Regions from separate parts of the Gulosibacter sp. genome, predicted to be linked through region 2. Evidence: predicted binding sites of a transcription regulator. Region 2 holds the regulator's gene; the other holds the start of a gene.
What was found. The regulator HrcA, encoded in region 2, represses chaperone genes, less so after heat shock. The targets are predictions, from matches to a motif close to TTNGCACTCGNNNNNNNCGAGTGCNAA.
Positions count from the first base shown of each region.

Region 1: a site for HrcA is predicted at 2,689-2,715, ahead of groL (chaperonin GroEL). Genes of this name have one in related genera too.

Region 1 covers NZ_JBQDBE010000012.1:34,490-42,329, forward strand. Annotated here, with positions in the region: gene ACTHXA_RS09330 (cupin) at 1-229, shown strand, start outside; gene ACTHXA_RS09335 (hypothetical protein) at 247-756, shown strand; gene msrB (peptide-methionine (R)-S-oxide reductase MsrB) at 772-1,176, opposite strand; gene ACTHXA_RS09345 (DUF3263 domain-containing protein) at 1,345-1,611, shown strand; gene ACTHXA_RS09350 (LytR C-terminal domain-containing protein) at 1,697-2,272, shown strand; gene ACTHXA_RS09355 (cold-shock protein) at 2,407-2,625, shown strand; gene groL (chaperonin GroEL) at 2,759-4,378, shown strand; gene ACTHXA_RS09365 (acyl-CoA dehydrogenase family protein) at 4,478-5,629, opposite strand; gene ACTHXA_RS09370 (FAS1-like dehydratase domain-containing protein) at 5,689-6,558, opposite strand; gene ACTHXA_RS09375 (electron transfer flavoprotein subunit beta/FixA family protein) at 6,801-7,577, shown strand; gene ACTHXA_RS09380 (electron transfer flavoprotein subunit alpha/FixB family protein) at 7,592-7,840, shown strand, end outside.
Region 2 covers NZ_JBQDBE010000001.1:268,031-275,870, reverse strand. Annotated here, with positions in the region: gene ACTHXA_RS01345 (16S rRNA (uracil(1498)-N(3))-methyltransferase) at 1-24, opposite strand, end outside; gene dnaJ (molecular chaperone DnaJ) at 24-1,118, opposite strand; gene hrcA (heat-inducible transcriptional repressor HrcA) at 1,137-2,159, opposite strand; gene ACTHXA_RS01330 (DUF4870 domain-containing protein) at 2,349-2,741, shown strand; gene hemW (radical SAM family heme chaperone HemW) at 2,775-3,995, opposite strand; gene thyX (FAD-dependent thymidylate synthase) at 3,985-4,713, opposite strand; gene ACTHXA_RS01315 (hypothetical protein) at 4,710-5,171, opposite strand; gene dapB (4-hydroxy-tetrahydrodipicolinate reductase) at 5,168-5,896, opposite strand; gene ACTHXA_RS01305 (GNAT family N-acetyltransferase) at 5,957-6,451, shown strand; gene ACTHXA_RS01300 (histidine phosphatase family protein) at 6,448-7,047, opposite strand; gene ACTHXA_RS01295 (M16 family metallopeptidase) at 7,047-7,840, opposite strand, start outside.

The DNA.
Region 1 (7,840 bases), on a different contig from region 2:
CGCGCTTTGCGAGGGCACCATCCTTCCCGAACACAACTCCCCACCGGCAGGAAGCATTCAAGTGCTCGTCGGGCGAATCCGCGTGGAGCTCGATGGAGACACGCAAAGTGAGATTCGCGAAGGTGAATTGTGGCCACTCACGCACGAGCGGCATGCCGTTCTCGCGCTAGAAGATGCTGCTTTTCTGCTCACCACCGTGACCGGGGTAGGCCGGGACTCCTATTCTTAGTCAGATATGAGGCCCTAATGTCTGCTGAACCGTCACCTCAATTACCACCGACACGATGGGGTGTGACCCGCCCGCTGCACCCGAGGCAACGGCGAATCCTCGACTCGCTGCGAACCCTCTGGAGTCAGTCACCGCGATATCGCCCGCAAATCCAGCGAGCCGTGTCCGTCGCGGTGCTGGACGCACAGGTGCCCCTGCAGGTGATTGCGGACGTGCTCGAACTCCCTTATTTTCGCGCCGTTCGCTTAGTGAAGCGGGCCACCGGCCTGGTGCCGACCGCACTGGCCACCACCGTCGCTCGAGCTGAGAATCGGCTTACCCAAGCGGAAATGATCGCCCTACTGTCGAACCGTGAATATGACCCACCACTCGGCACAAACACCGGCATCGTCGACGTTGAGGCCCACCCCAACAGCGTCTCAGTCTTGCAGCAGGCCTATCTGCGCGGACTCGTGACTCAGGGAGAGCTGTGGGAAATCGCGGATACGATCACCGTGCGCGCCGCTAGCGAGGACAGTGGGAAATAGCGCCTCGCAACGCTGCTACGCGGCGTTCGGCGTGAACTGCATGCTGACAGAGTTCATGCAGTAGCGGTCGCCAGTGGGCGTCCCAAAACCGTCGGGGAAGACGTGTCCAAGGTGCGAACCGCACTTCGCGCACAGCACCTCGACGCGTCGCATTCCAAGCGAATTGTCTTCCCGGTGCTTGACCGCCTCGGATCGGAGCGGTTCCCAAAAACTGGGCCAGCCGCAGCCAGCATCAAACTTTGTTTCGGCCTGGAACAGCTCGTTGCCACATGCACGGCAGGAGTACACGCCCGGTCGGGCTTCATCAAGCAGCGGGCCGGTCCAGGGCCGTTCGGTGCCCGCCTGACGAAGGATCTGGAACTCTTCCGGGTTCAAGATCTCGCGCCATTGCTCATCGGTGCGTTCAATTTCAAACGTCATATCGGAGTACCTTTCCACGCGTCGCAGTGTGCGGCACCGGTTTCATTCGGCAGATTGCCAGTACCGCTCAGCTGCGCAATGCGGCTCAGTCTACGCGCGTCACGTGGGAACGCAGGTCAGCTCGAACTAAGCTTGATCGAAGTCCACTTTTGTTTGAGGGGAGTAGGGATGAGCGAATCGGCCCGGTCGATCCACGGCGCCTCATTGAGTGAGTTGGAACGTGAGATGCTGAATTTTGAGGAAGCGCATCCTCGCCATTCGCGGGCGAAGGAGGATGCCATCCGGGCAGATTTTGGGTATTCACCTACTCGCTACTATCAAATTCTCGGTACGCTCATTGAATCACCCGTAGCGCTTGTGGAGGACCCTCTACTCGTACGGCGATTGCAGCGACTGCGCGATAGTAAGCGTGCGCGCCGTTATCGTGCGTCCTAGTATTTGAAGCTCCGCCTGAAGTACGGTTGTGCGATCTGAACGGCACGTTCAGTCGAGACCATTGCAGCAAGAAAGAATCATCCACGTGAAGTACCCCAAGGATCGTTTCGACGATTTCCCCGCCAGCCTGAAGCGGCGCGGGGCGCACCGTGCGCCACGTGGGCGAGGCTCCAAATTCGCGTCGTGGCTCATCGCTGCGGCCTCGTTTGTGCTGCTCGTCGGTATTGGCATTGGCGTCATGATGCTGATCGACCGACAGGTCCAATTCAGCTCCAATATTGCCGAGGAAACCGCGCCTGAAACCACGGCACCGGCAACTGCGGATCCCGAGAGCACACCGACACCGACCGCCCCGGAAGCAACACAAGACCCCGATATCTCGGTGACCGTGCTCAACGGTGCGGGGATCGGCGGTCTTGCCGGAGCTACGTCCGACGTCCTCGTGGCTGATTCCTGGAACGTCGGAACGGTCACCGACGCGGACTCCTCCGATTACGCGACTACGATCGTCGCGGTCGGCAGCGAAGAGGATATGGGCGCCGCACTTGGCGTTGTCGAGTCGCTCGGTTTCGGTGAGGCGCAGGTGGATGCAGAAATTGCCGAGCCCGGGGAAATCGTCGTGATCGCGGGTGCCGACGCTGAGGAATTGCTCGGCGGCTAGCCGTTGCAGTTTGCCGGTCGTTCAGCGGCAGTTTGAGCGAAGGCCGGGATGCGTCTCCCACCCGTTTCCTCCGTTCGATAGCTTCGCCGTGTTGAGACACGATTGCGCTATCGCGCTGCAGGGAGACAAACATCATGACCACCGGAATCGTGAAGTGGTTTAACGCTGAAAAGGGCTTCGGCTTCATCACCTTGAACGGCGAAAACGACCAGAGCGGCGATGTATTTGTGCACTACCGGTCGATTGAAATGCCCGGATTTCGCACGCTCGAAGAGGGCCAAGCTGTGGAGTTCGACGTAGTTCCCGGCGACAAGGGACCGCAGGCCGAACACGTGCGCCCCTACGAGGGATAGTTCGCCGCCAGCGGAGCGGATCGGCTCTGCTTGCACTCTCAGGGTGAGAGTGCCAACATGGTTCTAGCACTCGAATTAGCTGAGTGCTAATTTCTTGAACCGCCAATTGACGTCCTGAAAGGACGAAGAATTTATGTCGAAGATGATCGCCTTTGATGAAGAGGCCCGTCGCGGACTCGAGCGTGGACTCAACACGCTTGCGGACACCGTGAAGGTAACGCTCGGCCCACGCGGCCGTAACGTCGTACTCGAGAAGAAGTGGGGCGCCCCCACCATCACGAACGATGGTGTCTCGATTGCGAAGGAGATTGAGCTCGAGGATGCGTACGAGAAGATCGGCGCAGAGCTCGTCAAGGAAGTTGCGAAGAAGACTGACGACGTTGCCGGTGACGGAACCACCACCGCTACCGTTCTCGCTCAGGCGCTCGTCAAGGAAGGCCTGCGCAACGTTGCTGCTGGCGCCGACCCGATCTCGGTCCGCCGCGGTATCGACAAGGCTGTAGAGGCTGTTGTTGAGCACCTGTTCTCGAGCTCGCAGGAAGTGCTCACCAAGGAGCACATCGCTGCAACCGCATCGATCTCGGCTGCAGACCCGCAGATCGGTGAGATCATCGCCGAAGCGATCGACAAGGTCGGTCGCGAAGGTGTCGTCACCGTTGAGGAGTCGAACACCTTCGGCACCACGCTCGAACTCACTGAAGGTATGCGCTTCGACAAGGGCTACCTCTCGCAGTACTTCGTGACGGACACCGACCGCCAGGAAGCAGTCTTCGAAGAGCCTTACATCCTCATTGCTAACAGCAAGATCTCGAACGTGAAGGACCTCCTTCCCGTAGTCGATAAGGTCATGCAGTCGGGCAAGCAGCTGCTCATCATCGCCGAAGACGTTGATGGCGAAGCACTCGCAACCCTCGTTGTGAACAAGATCCGTGGCATCTTCAAGTCGGTTGCTGTCAAGGCTCCGGGCTTCGGTGACCGCCGCAAGGCCATGCTGCAGGACATCGCGATCCTCACCGGTGGTCAGGTTATCTCGGAAGAAGTTGGCCTCAAGCTTGAGACCACCGACCTCGAGATGCTCGGCCGCGCACGCAAGGTCGTTATCACCAAGGACGAGACCACCATCATCGAAGGTGCTGGCGAAGCAGACCAGATCGAAGGCCGCGTGGCTCAGATCAAGGGCGAGATCGCGAACACCGACTCGGACTACGACCGTGAGAAGCTCCAGGAGCGTCTCGCAAAGCTCGCCGGTGGCGTGGCTGTCATCAAGGCAGGTGCAGCGACCGAGGTTGAGCTCAAGGAGCGCAAGCACCGCATCGAAGACGCCGTGCGTAACGCAAAGGCTGCTGTTGAAGAAGGCATCGTCGCCGGTGGTGGCGTTGCTCTCGCACAGGCAGTTGGCGCAGTGGACGGCCTCGAGCTCGTCGGTGACGAAGCAACAGGCGCGAAGATCGTGAAGTGGGCACTCGATGCACCGCTCAAGCAGATCGCACTCAACGCCGGTCTCGAAGCTGGCGTCGTTGCTGAGCGTGTCCGCAACCTCGAAACCGGTCACGGCCTTAACGCCGCAACGGGCGAGTACGTCGACATGGTTGCTACCGGAATCCTCGACCCGGTCAAGGTAACCCGCTCGGCACTGCAGAACGCAGCATCCATTGCCGGCCTGTTCCTCACCACTGAGGCTGTTGTTGCAGACAAGCCAGCTCCTGCCGGTGCTGCTCCTGCTGGCGACCCCACCGGCGGCATGGACTTCTAAGTTCAACCTCACGGTTCACAAAATGGGCGGTACCCTCTCGGGTACCGCCCATTTTCTCGATCCGGATGACTCGCGCGTCAGTCGCCGGAATGTCGGTGTTTAGATACCACCGCGCTGAATGAGCTGCGAGGCGATCACATTACGCTGGATCTCGTTGGTGCCCTCACCGACGATCATCAGCGGTGCATCGCGGAAGTAGCGTTCCACATCGAACTCGGTCGAGTAGCCGTAGCCGCCGTGGATGCGCATCGCATTGAGGGCAATTTCCATTCCCACCTCGGACGCGAATAGCTTTGCCATCCCCGCCTCCAGGTCTGCGCGGGCTCCACTGTCGTATTTTTCTGCGGCATGACGCGTGAGCTGTTGTGCCGCAACGAGTTTCGTCGCCATATCGGCGAGGTAGTGCCCAATCGCCTGATGCTTCCAAATCGGCACGCCGAAGCTTTCCCGTTCCTGGGAGTACTTCAATGCATCCTCGAGTGCGGCGGCACCGACTCCGAGGGCACGAGCAGCGACGTTGATGCGACCGGCCTCGAGCCCGCGCATCATCTGGCCGAAGCCCTTACCGGCAACACCGCCGAGGATCTGCGTGGCGGGCGTGCGGTAATCGGTGAAGATCAACTCGCAGCTTTCCACGCCTTTATAACCGAGTTTCGGCAGGTCCTGCGAGACTTCGAATCCGGGACCCTTTTCGGCGAGCACAATCGAGATGCCGCGGTGCCGGGGCTCCGCATTCGGGTCGGTCTTTACCAGCAGCGCGACCAGATCTGACTTTCGGGCGTTAGAAATCCAAGTTTTTGAGCCGTTGATAACGAGGTCATCGCCATCCGTTCGAGCGATGGTCTTCATGGCCTGCAGGTCGGAACCACCACCGGGCTCGGTGAGCGCCATTGTCGCGCGAAGCTCACCGGTTGCCATCCGAGGCAAGTACTGCTGCTTCTGCTCTTCGGTGCCGTATTCACTGAGGAGCTTGGCGACCACGGTGTGACCGCCCATCGCACCGGTGAGCGACATCCAACCGCGCGCGAGCTCTTCACACACCTTCGCATAGGCGGGCATCGAGACCGGCAGGCCGCCGTACTCTTCGGGAACCGCGAGACCGTAGATGCCGAGTTCCTTCATTTGCTCGATCCACTGCTCAGGGTATTCATTGGCGTGCTCGACTTCGCGAACCTTCGGCTTGACATCGCGATTAATGAAATCGCGCACGGTCTCGACGAGGAGTGTCTCTTCTTCGTTCAGGTATTCCATTATGTTCTCGTTTCTGTTCAGTAATGTTCTGGGCGGAGCGCTGGGGGCGCGCTGTCGGACTAGCTGTATTGGATGCTCGCGGAGATTGAGGTTTTCCCGTCGGGTCCGATGATGGCGAGCGATTCGCGACCCGGACCCTCAGCGCGCCCAACCACGTGCACCTGTTCATTCGCGAAGATTGGTGCTCGAGCGGAAAACTCGAACGTGTTGAGCTGCACATTTGGGTGTGTCCGTAGGAAGCCATCGACAAGATAAGTTGCGGAAAGTGGGCCGTGGACCACCAGGCCCGGATACCCCTCAACGCTCGTGACGTAGTCGAGGTCATAGTGGATTCGGTGCGAGTTAAAGGTCAGCGCTGAATAGCGAAAGAGCGTGATTTCCGGCGAGATTCGGGGCTGGACCCAGTCCCATCCCTCGGGTGCCGCGCCAGCTGGTCGGGGAGGGCGCTTCGCTGAAGGGGCATCGGCGGGTACCTCGACTGCTTCGCGATAGACAATGGTCTGTCGCTCGGTCATTGCGTGGGCACCGTCGGCTGAGATGTCGTGTCGCAAGACGACGAAGCACAGGCGACCGCTCACCCCCGTCTTCGGGGTGATCGATTCAATCGTGGTGGTGCGCTCGAGCTGTTGCCCCACTCGAAGTGGTTCGTGAAACTCGAGGGCGCTGCCAGCCCACATGCGTCGGGGAAGATCGAGCGGCGGCATGAATTCGCCAAGTTTGGGGTGGCCGTCGACACCCAGCTCGGAGGTCGGTGCAGTCGGGGTGAAGTGCAGCCAGTGGCCGAGGGGAAACAGCGTGGAGTCTTCGGTGACGGTGTCGGGGTGATCCAGAGTGGCTGCAAGAGCGGCGGCGGTGCGCCTGTCGGCGATGTCGACGACGGACTCCGTCCTGCCGATCCAGGCGTCTAGATCATCCGGTGCGTTACTCACGGGCTGCCTCCTTCATTGGCGGTGCGTTGAGCCTCATCTTGGGAAGGCTCATGGGTCAATATATTACACATACCGCGCAATTGTGGCTAGAACTGAGGTTTAAGGTTTGCTAATATATTGGCAATGTAGAGCGTATCGGTCTCGGTAAACACCGAAATCCACTGCGTTCGACTTGGACTTGCTTACGTTCGCCTGTAAGTGGACGAATTACGCAGCGGACGAAATAACGAGAGGATGGATCAATGCGGATCGTGGTGTTAGTGAAGGAAGTCCCCGATACCTACGGGGACCGCAAGCTCAACCTTGAGACCGGGCTTGCTGATCGAGACGCGTCAGAGTCGGTCGTTGATGAGATTGGCGAGCGCGCGCTTGAGGCGGCGTTGACGTACGCGGATGCGAACGAAGGTGCGGAAGTGTCGCTCCTTTCAATGTCTCCGGAAGGCGCGACCTCGAGCATCCGCAAGGCCCTTGCGATGGGCGCGGGCTCCGCCGTGCACATTGTTGATGAGGCGCTCGCCGGTGCTGATCTGGGTCTGACCGCGGAAACGCTTGCCGCTGCGATCAAGCGAGGCGGCTTTGACCTCGTGATCGCCGGGAACACATCCACCGATGGTGCCGGGGGTGTGCTGCCGGCCATGCTCGCGGAACTGCTCGATGTGCCCCATGTGACGGGTTTGTCGGCCCTCAACCTCACCGCGACTGAGGTGTCGGGTGCGCGTGCCGTCGATGGTGGTGTGCAGCAGGTGTCAGCGGAGCTGCCAGCGGTGGTATCGATTACGGAGGCGCTGCCCGAGGCACGCTTCCCGAACTTCAAGGGCATTATGGCGGCGAAGAAGAAGCCGCTTGAAGTGGTGTCCGCTGCCGATCTGGGCATTGACCCCGAAGACCTCACCGTCGCGCGATCGATCATGCTGAGCGTGGCAGAGAAGCCGCCCAAAGAAGCGGGCACCAAAATCACCGACGAGGGTGATGCGGGTTCGCAACTGGCCGAGTTCCTCATCACCAATCGTCTCGCATAGCAAAGGACTACCTCATGACTGACTTCCCAAGCGACGCCATTCTTGTCGTGCTCGAGACGCTCCCAACCGGTGGGCTCGAGAAATCTGCTGCCGGACTCATTGGCGCGGCGGCCACCGTCGGTACGCCAATCGCGCTTGTCTCGAGTGACACCGCCGCCGAAGCTGCCGCAGAACTCGGTGCGAGCCGAAGCCTCATTGCGACACATCCCGATGAAGACACACTTGGCATTCACCACGTGGACGCGCTCGAGCAGGCCGCGGCA
Region 2 (7,840 bases):
CTGCTGAAGATAGGCGTGTGCCACTAGCGGCCAAACTTTCCACGCAATTTGGAGAACAGACCCGGCTTCTCGCGAGAGAGTTCCGGACCGGCCTCGTGCTTGGAGCGCTCAGCGAACTGCTGCAGTAGCTCTTTCTGTTTGTGATCGAGTTTCGTCGGGGTCCGAACCTGCAGCGTGACCTCGAGGTCGCCGCGCTGAGTGGATCGAAGCCGAGTGATGCCACGACCACGCACCGTGAGGACATCGCCTGATTGCGCGCCGACCGGGATCTCCAACTCAATATCACCGTCGAGCGCTGGCAAGGTGGTGTTCGTTCCAAACACGGCGTCGATCATCGAGATTTCAAGAAGACACTCGAGGTCGTCACCGTTGCGGACAAATACCTCGTGTTCGCGCACTCGCACCTCGAGATAGAGGTCACCATTCGGTCCGCCGCCGGGACCGGCCTCACCCTGGCCCGGCAGGTGGAGTCGCAGACCGGAGTCGACGCCGGCTGGAATGTCGACCGGAATTGTCGCCTGAGCGCGAACACGGCCCTGACCGTGGCAGGTTTCACAGGCGTGTTCGATAACCGTACCGAAGCCTTGGCAAGCGGCACACGGTGAGGTCGAAATAACGGGGCCGAGGATTGAGCGAACCTGTCGACGAACCTCACCGGAACCGCCACAATCCGCACAGGTCACCGGAGAGGTGCCCGGTGCCGCGCCGCTGCCTGCGCAGTCCTCGCAGCGTGCGGCAGTGGCGACTTGCACATCTCGGTGGGTGCCGAAGATCACTTCATCGAGGTCCAGGTCAATCCGCACGAGCGCATCCTGGCCGCGTTGCGCGCGAGAACGCGGCCCGCGACCGCCGCCCTGGCCACCGCCGAAGAAGGCATCAAAAATATCGCCAAAGCCAAATCCGCCGGCAGCATCCTGACCACCCATGTCGTACTGTTTGCGACGCTGCGGGTCGGAGAGCGTGTCATAGGCCGCCGTGACGTCCTTGAACTTCTCCCCCGCCTCCGCAGAAGGGTTCACATCGGGGTGAAGTTTCCGAGCGAGCTTGCGATACGCCTTCTTAATCTCATCTTGAGACGCATCCTGGCTCACGCCCAGGGTTTCGTAGTGGTCTGCCAAAACTGGCTGCCTCCTTGGTTATTCGGCGTGATCGTTGAACACGCGCGAGAGATACCGTGCGACTGCGCGTACAGCCGCAATATTGCGCTGATAATCCATTCGGGTGGGTCCGAGAATACCGAGTCGAGCTTCGCCACTGTCCGCAACATAGCCCGAGGCGAGGATGCTCGTCTCCTCAAACGAAGAATCCTCGTTTTCGTGACCGATCGACACCGCGACTTCATGATCCTGCAAGTCAAGTTCGGCGACCAACCGTAGCAGGACGACCTGCTCCTCCATCGCTTCCAACACCGGCAGAATCGAAGAAAAGTCGCGCTCCGTTCGCGCGAGATTCGCGGCTCCGGCGATGATGAGCCGATCGTCGCGATTCGAGTTGAGCTGGTCCACCAGTGCGGTCACGATTTGTGAGGCGATGGTCTCTTCCGTACCCGTAAAGGGGTCAGTAAGTGGTTCCAATTTGACGCTCGCATCATGCAGCGTTGTGCCGACAAGCGTCTCATTGAAGTGGTGCCGTAATTTGACGAGGGCCGTCTCACTCACCTCGTGGTCGAGCTCGATAATGCGCTGCTCAACCCGACCCGAGTCGGTGATCAGCACCGTCAGGATGCGCCGCTCACTGAGCGCGACGAGTTCCAGTCGATGAATCGACGAGGTCAGCAGCGAAGGTAGGTGCCCGATCGCCACGGAGTTCGTCAACTGCGCGAGCGTTCGAACCGAATGCACCACGAGTTCTTCCGGATCGCTCGAACGTTCGAGGAACTCCTCAATCGCGCGCCGCTGCACCAGCGAGAGCGGTCGAATCCCCGCGAGCTGGTCCACGAATACGCGATAACCCTTATCGGTCGGAATGCGGCCAGAAGATGTGTGCGGCGCGGCAATGAGCTCTGCCTCTTCCAGTTGCGCCATGTCGTTGCGAATGGTTGCCGCAGAGACGCCGAACTTGTGGCGCTCGACAAGACGCTTTGACCCCACGGGCTCTTTCGTCTCGACGTAATCGCCGATGATTGCCCGAAGCACCTCCAGGCTTCGATCACTCACCACCGACACCACTCCATCCTGATCTCATGTTCTGCAGTGCCACCGCGGCGCAGTTTCCACTGCATCACTACTGGCACTGTCAAGGTACGACTGCTAAGTCTACGCGCGTTCCCACGAAAGACACCTTCGCAGCCACCGCACTGAGATACGCTGCCAGCGAGCAAAATCAATCACCACACGAAGGAAGACGTCGTGACGCAGTACCCACCGAACGATCCGAACGGCCCGCAGCAATCCGCAAGTCAGCCCTCGGGACCCGCCCACCAGGGTGATGTGTCGATGTGGGCTCACCTGCTGAACATCGTAACCGTGATCGGCCCGCTGATCTTCTGGCTCGTGATGCGCGAAAAAAGCTCGAACTACGATCGCGAAGGCAAAGAAGCCCTCAACTTCGGAATCACCGTCTTCATCGCTTCGCTGTTGGTAAGCGCGATCACGACGATCCCCTTTATTGGTTGGATCTTGGGCGGCCTGTTGTCATTCGCGCTCGCTGTCGCCGTGATCGCGCTGGCAGTAATGGCGGGAATTCAAACGAACAAAACGGGCGGCTACCGTTACCCGTTCTCGCTGCGTCTCATTAGCTAAGGCCGGTGCCTCATCGAGGCTGCGCGGTATTCGCTACGTGAGTGTCCGAGCGATCACGTCGGCGAGCAACCTGCCTCGAAGGGTCGGAATGATTCGGCCCGCCAATGCTTCTCGGGCATCGATGAGTTCGTTACCGATCAGTTCTGCCACACCGGTGCGGGCGTCCGCCGGAAGCTCGCTAATTGGCAGCCCCTCTCGCAGTCGTGTGCGCAGCAACACGAACTCGTCGAATCGCTGTTCGCTCGTGAGAGCTTCGTGCCCCGCTGCGGGAGACTCTCCGGAATTGAGTCGATTCGCGTAGGCAGCGGGATGCTTGACATTCCAGAACCGCACGCCGTTGATGTGGCTGTGGGCACCCGGACCAAATCCCCACCAGTCGGTGTCTTGCCAGTACGCGAGATTGTGTCGCGAGGGAAATTTCCCACCCTTGGACCAGTTCGACAATTCGTACCATTCGAACCCAGCGTTGCCGAGTAACTCGTCCGCGAGCTCGTACATGTCCGCTTGCAGGTCATCATCCACTTCGGCAATTTCGCCGCGGCGGATTTGCCGGGCAATTGCGGTCCCGGCCTCAATGATGAGCGCATAGGCAGAAATATGATTCGGTGACATCGAGATCGCGTGCTCGAGAGAAGCGCGCCAGTCTTCAAGGCTCTCTCCCGGCGTACCGTAAATGAGGTCCACCGAGACCTCGAGCCCCGCATCCTTCGCGGCCTGCACCACTTCGGGGACACGCGCCGGGTCGTGCGTGCGATCGAGCGTTGCGAGCACGTGCGGAACCGCGGACTGCATCCCGAAACTCACGCGGGTGACGCCACCCCGGCGGAGCTCCTCAAGGTAGGCGCGATCAACCGAATCGGGGTTGGCCTCGACGCTGACCTCGGCACCCTCGCGAATCCCGAAGGTGTCACGCAGCCGAGCGAGCACGTCGATGAGTGCGGATGCGGGTAGCAGCGTCGGTGTGCCACCGCCGAAAAAGATTGTGCTCAGCGGAGCGTCCTGACCCGCATCGACAAGTACGCGGCGCGCGAGCGCGATTTCAGCGAGGACTTTCTCCGGATATGACTCTTGCGATACCGAACCCAGCTCGGTGGCGGTGTAGGTATTGAAGTCGCAGTAACCGCACCGCACCCGGCAGAACGGAATGTGCACATAGGCACCGAACTGTCTACCGGCGATGCCCTCCCGGACAGACTCGGGCAGGGCACCATCGGTGGGTACTGGCTTACCGTCAGGAAGGGCGCTAGGGGGCAACTCGGCCGTTCGCGTTGAAGACCTCGGCGGTGAGCGGCATTTGCTCGGCCCAGAGCGTTTCCATCTGCTCCGCGCACAGTTCAATTTCGCGCTGCGGGAAGGACGGGAATGCCGAGCCTTCGACGAGGCGACGCAGTGACAGGAAGTTCATGAGTGAGCGGGCATTCATGGTCACGTACATCGAAGAGTAAATGTTCAGTGGCAGCACCATACGGGCCACCTCTCGGGCAACACCCTCATCAAGCATCCGCTGATAGCTCGCGTAGGCAGACTCAGACTCCCGGCGAATTTCGGCGGCAACCAGTTCAGTTTGCTCCGGCGTGCCTGGGAAGAACTCGTACTTTCCGGGTCGACCCTCTTGGCGAAGATTGCGTTCCGGCGCGGGAATGTAGAAGGAAGGGCGCAGCTGACGATAGCGGCCCGATTCTTCGTTATAGCTCGCGATTCGGTGCCGCTGGAACTCACGGAATACGAAGATAGGTGCCTGGACGTAGAAGGTCATCGAGTTGTGCTCGAAGGGAGTGCCGTGGCGATCGCGCATCAAAAAGTTGATGAGTCCTCGATCTCGTTTTTGGAGTTCTTCACCGTCGCCTTCGACCGGGATACTCTGTTCTCCGATTGTCGAGACCCGTGCGGCAAAGAGCACATCGCGGTCCTGGGCTTGCGATCGGACAAGTTCGACGGTGACGTCGCTGCGGAATTCAATCTCTTCACTCACTCGTCAAGCCTATCTGTTTCTAGCTCGATTGCCTTCCGCATTGCCTGTCGTGCGCGGGCGGTGTCGCCGGATGCGCGATACGCGAGAGCGAGCCTCGCCCAGGTGCGGTAATCCTCGGGCGCGGCTTCAACTTCTGTTTTCCAACGGGGAAACTCTTCGTCTGCAGCCTGCCGCACCGGGAGCCCCGAAGGTCGCTTGGGCAAGGTGTCCTCGGGCAGTTCACCCGCATCCGCCATTTTGGCGAGCACGCGGTCTCCCTGCTGGGCAAACCGGACATCACGCCAAATGAACACAATTCCTAGCAGCGGGAAAACTATCAGCGCCGCACCCATGATGATGCCGATGAGTTCACCGCTGGTGATCATCCCCCAAACCATGCCACCAATGGCGATCAGGTAAATGACGATCAGCGCGAGTAACACGTAGACACCGATGCGGGCGCCGGACCATCGTTTCACTTGCTGTCGCCGATTCCTAAGAGTCGATCAATGCCCACGGTGAGGCCCGTTGTCTCGGGCCCCGCGTGAATAGCGAGGCGAATCCCCTGCTCATAGGCCTGATTTGACATTGTTTCGTGCCGAATCGTGAGGGTCTCGCCCCTGCCGCCGAAGATCATCTGCTGATCCGCGACCACACCACGCAGTCGAAGCGCGTGTACCGGGATGCCGGCAACGACTTGCCCGCGTGCCTCCTGGTCGGGGTTTGGTGGCGTCGGTTCGTTTCCGCGTGCCGCAGCGATGGCTTCGGCAGCTCGAACAGCGGTACCGGACGGTGAGTCGACCTTTTTGTCGTGATGTGCCTCGATGATCTCGATCGAGTCATAAAACTGCCCGGCAATGGTTGCGAGGTGGGTACCGAGCACTGAACCCACTGAGAAATTTGGGACGACGATGACCCCTCGACCAGCAGGGATGCGCTCTTCGAGACTCGCAAGGCGTTCCTGGCTCCATCCGCTGGTACCGATCACGGCGTTGATGCCATTGTCGAGTGCGAAGTTCACGAGCTTTTCTGAGACTTCGAGTCGAGTCACATCGATCAAAACATCCGCACCGAGCATCTCTTCCGGCGAGGACTTGCTCGTGAGGGCGGCGTGCAGTTCGAATGCGTCCGTCTCCTCGATGATCGACTGGATGAGCGTTCCCATCCGACCGCTGGCTCCCGACAGTGCCACTGAAATTGTCATGGCATCTACGGTACCGCCACCCAGGAACAGTTTTTGCCACACACCATTAGCATTGCGACCATGATTCATCTGGTCGATATCAGCACGGACACCGCGATCGCGAAAGAACTGCTAGAAGAGTACGTTGCCGATCGACTGCGGACCAGACCGGCTTCCGCGTCCGACTACCGTGCGCCACGACCCCACCCATCACAGTTCATCGCACCTGCCGGTCGATTCGTGATCGCCTACGACGAGGATGCTGCGCTCGGCTGCGCGGGTATTCGCAGCATCCAGCCGGGTCGGGAGTTCGTCGACAATGGTTTTGGTGGCAGCCGATGGTACGAACTCAAGCACCTGTACACGCGACCGACGGCACGCGGTCGCGGGATTGGTCAAATCATCATGGCTTCATTGAGTGAGAGTGCCAAAGTCTTTGGCGGTGACCGTCTCGTTCTCGACACTCATTCATCGCTCGATTCCGCCGCCCGCCTCTACACGAAACTCGGGTTCGTAGAGATTCCACGCTTCAACGACAATTCCAATGCCGACCGCTGGTTGGGTAAGACGCTCTAAAGGTCGGGGAACCAGTTCACACCGGTGCGCTCGCTCGGTTCCAAATGCGAGAGGTCACCAAAGAGTTTGAGTTCATCGGGCCGGATCGAACGTCGGCGAAGTACCGTAAGCGCCGTGTTCCCGGTACCGAGGGTGAGCCAATTCCATTCGGGCAAACCGAGCAGTTCTCGTACGAAGTAGCCGATCACGAAGTTGTGGGTCACGAGCAGGGTGTGTTTATCCTCGCGGCTGCGGGTAAAGAATGTGCTGATTGCATCGTTCATTTGTGCCTGGCCGGCTTCGATATCGGCAGGATTCACCCCCGAAAAGAAGCTGTCATAGTGCGCGGGTGCGTCCTCGCCCGAAGACGGCACGCAGTCGAAGAGCAGATTCGTGGGCGTCACGGAGGGGCCCTGCGTGTAGCTGTCGATAATCGCCGCGGTCTCCAGCGCACGGTCCAACGGCGATGTGAAGGACTGCGAGAAAGGCACCGTCGCAAGCCTGCGTCCGATCGCGTGTGCCTGAGCACGACCCCGCTCCGAGAGCGGGCCATCGTCGATACCGTGTTCGGCGTGTTCCTGCTGTCCGTGCCGAACCAGGTAGAGGAAATGGCTCATTAGAGCGCCTCCAACTCCAACTGTGCTTCATCGGTAAGCGGCCCAATGGTTTCCGCGGTCAGATCTCCCGCCACGATTTCCTGGGCAAGCTCCTGAATCTCCTCGCGCGTAGTCGCATTCATCCGCGCAATTGCCGTGTCGAGGTCGATGAATTCGCCCAGTACGAGTTCCGATCGCGACAAGCGATGCATCCGACTATTCATCGATTCGAGGGCGAGTGCTCCCCCACCGGCACCCGCACCCTGGGCATCCGCAAGTTCTTCCTCGGTGACTCCCGAGGCCGCGATCTTCTCGAGTTCGCCACCAATAACGCGAATCGCTTCGGCAGCTTTATTCGGCAAAAATGATGCCGAAACTCCTGTCACGCCAGCATCGGCGTGGCTCGCACCGAATGAGAAGACCGAATACACGAGGCCACGCTTCTCCCGCACTTCCTGGAAAAGCCGCGAAGACATTCCCCCACCGAGAATGTGGTGCAACAGACCGTATGGGGTGCGTCGATCGTCGACCGCGGTGATACCGCGCGTGCCGAGGATGATGTGGGTCTGTTCAAGCTCTCGCGGAATCACTTGAATCCGCTCTCGCCGCTGATAAACGGCTGGGGCGTCGCCACGGCGTTGTATCGGTTGCGCCGCACGACCCAGGTTCCAGCCGCCCTTTTCTAATCCCTGTTCGAGTCGACGCAAGGCCTCATCGTGATCAACACGTCCTGCAATCGACACCACGAGTCGTTCGGGACGGTAGTAACGCTGATAAAAATCCCACACTTCCTCACGCGTGGAGGCGAGGATTG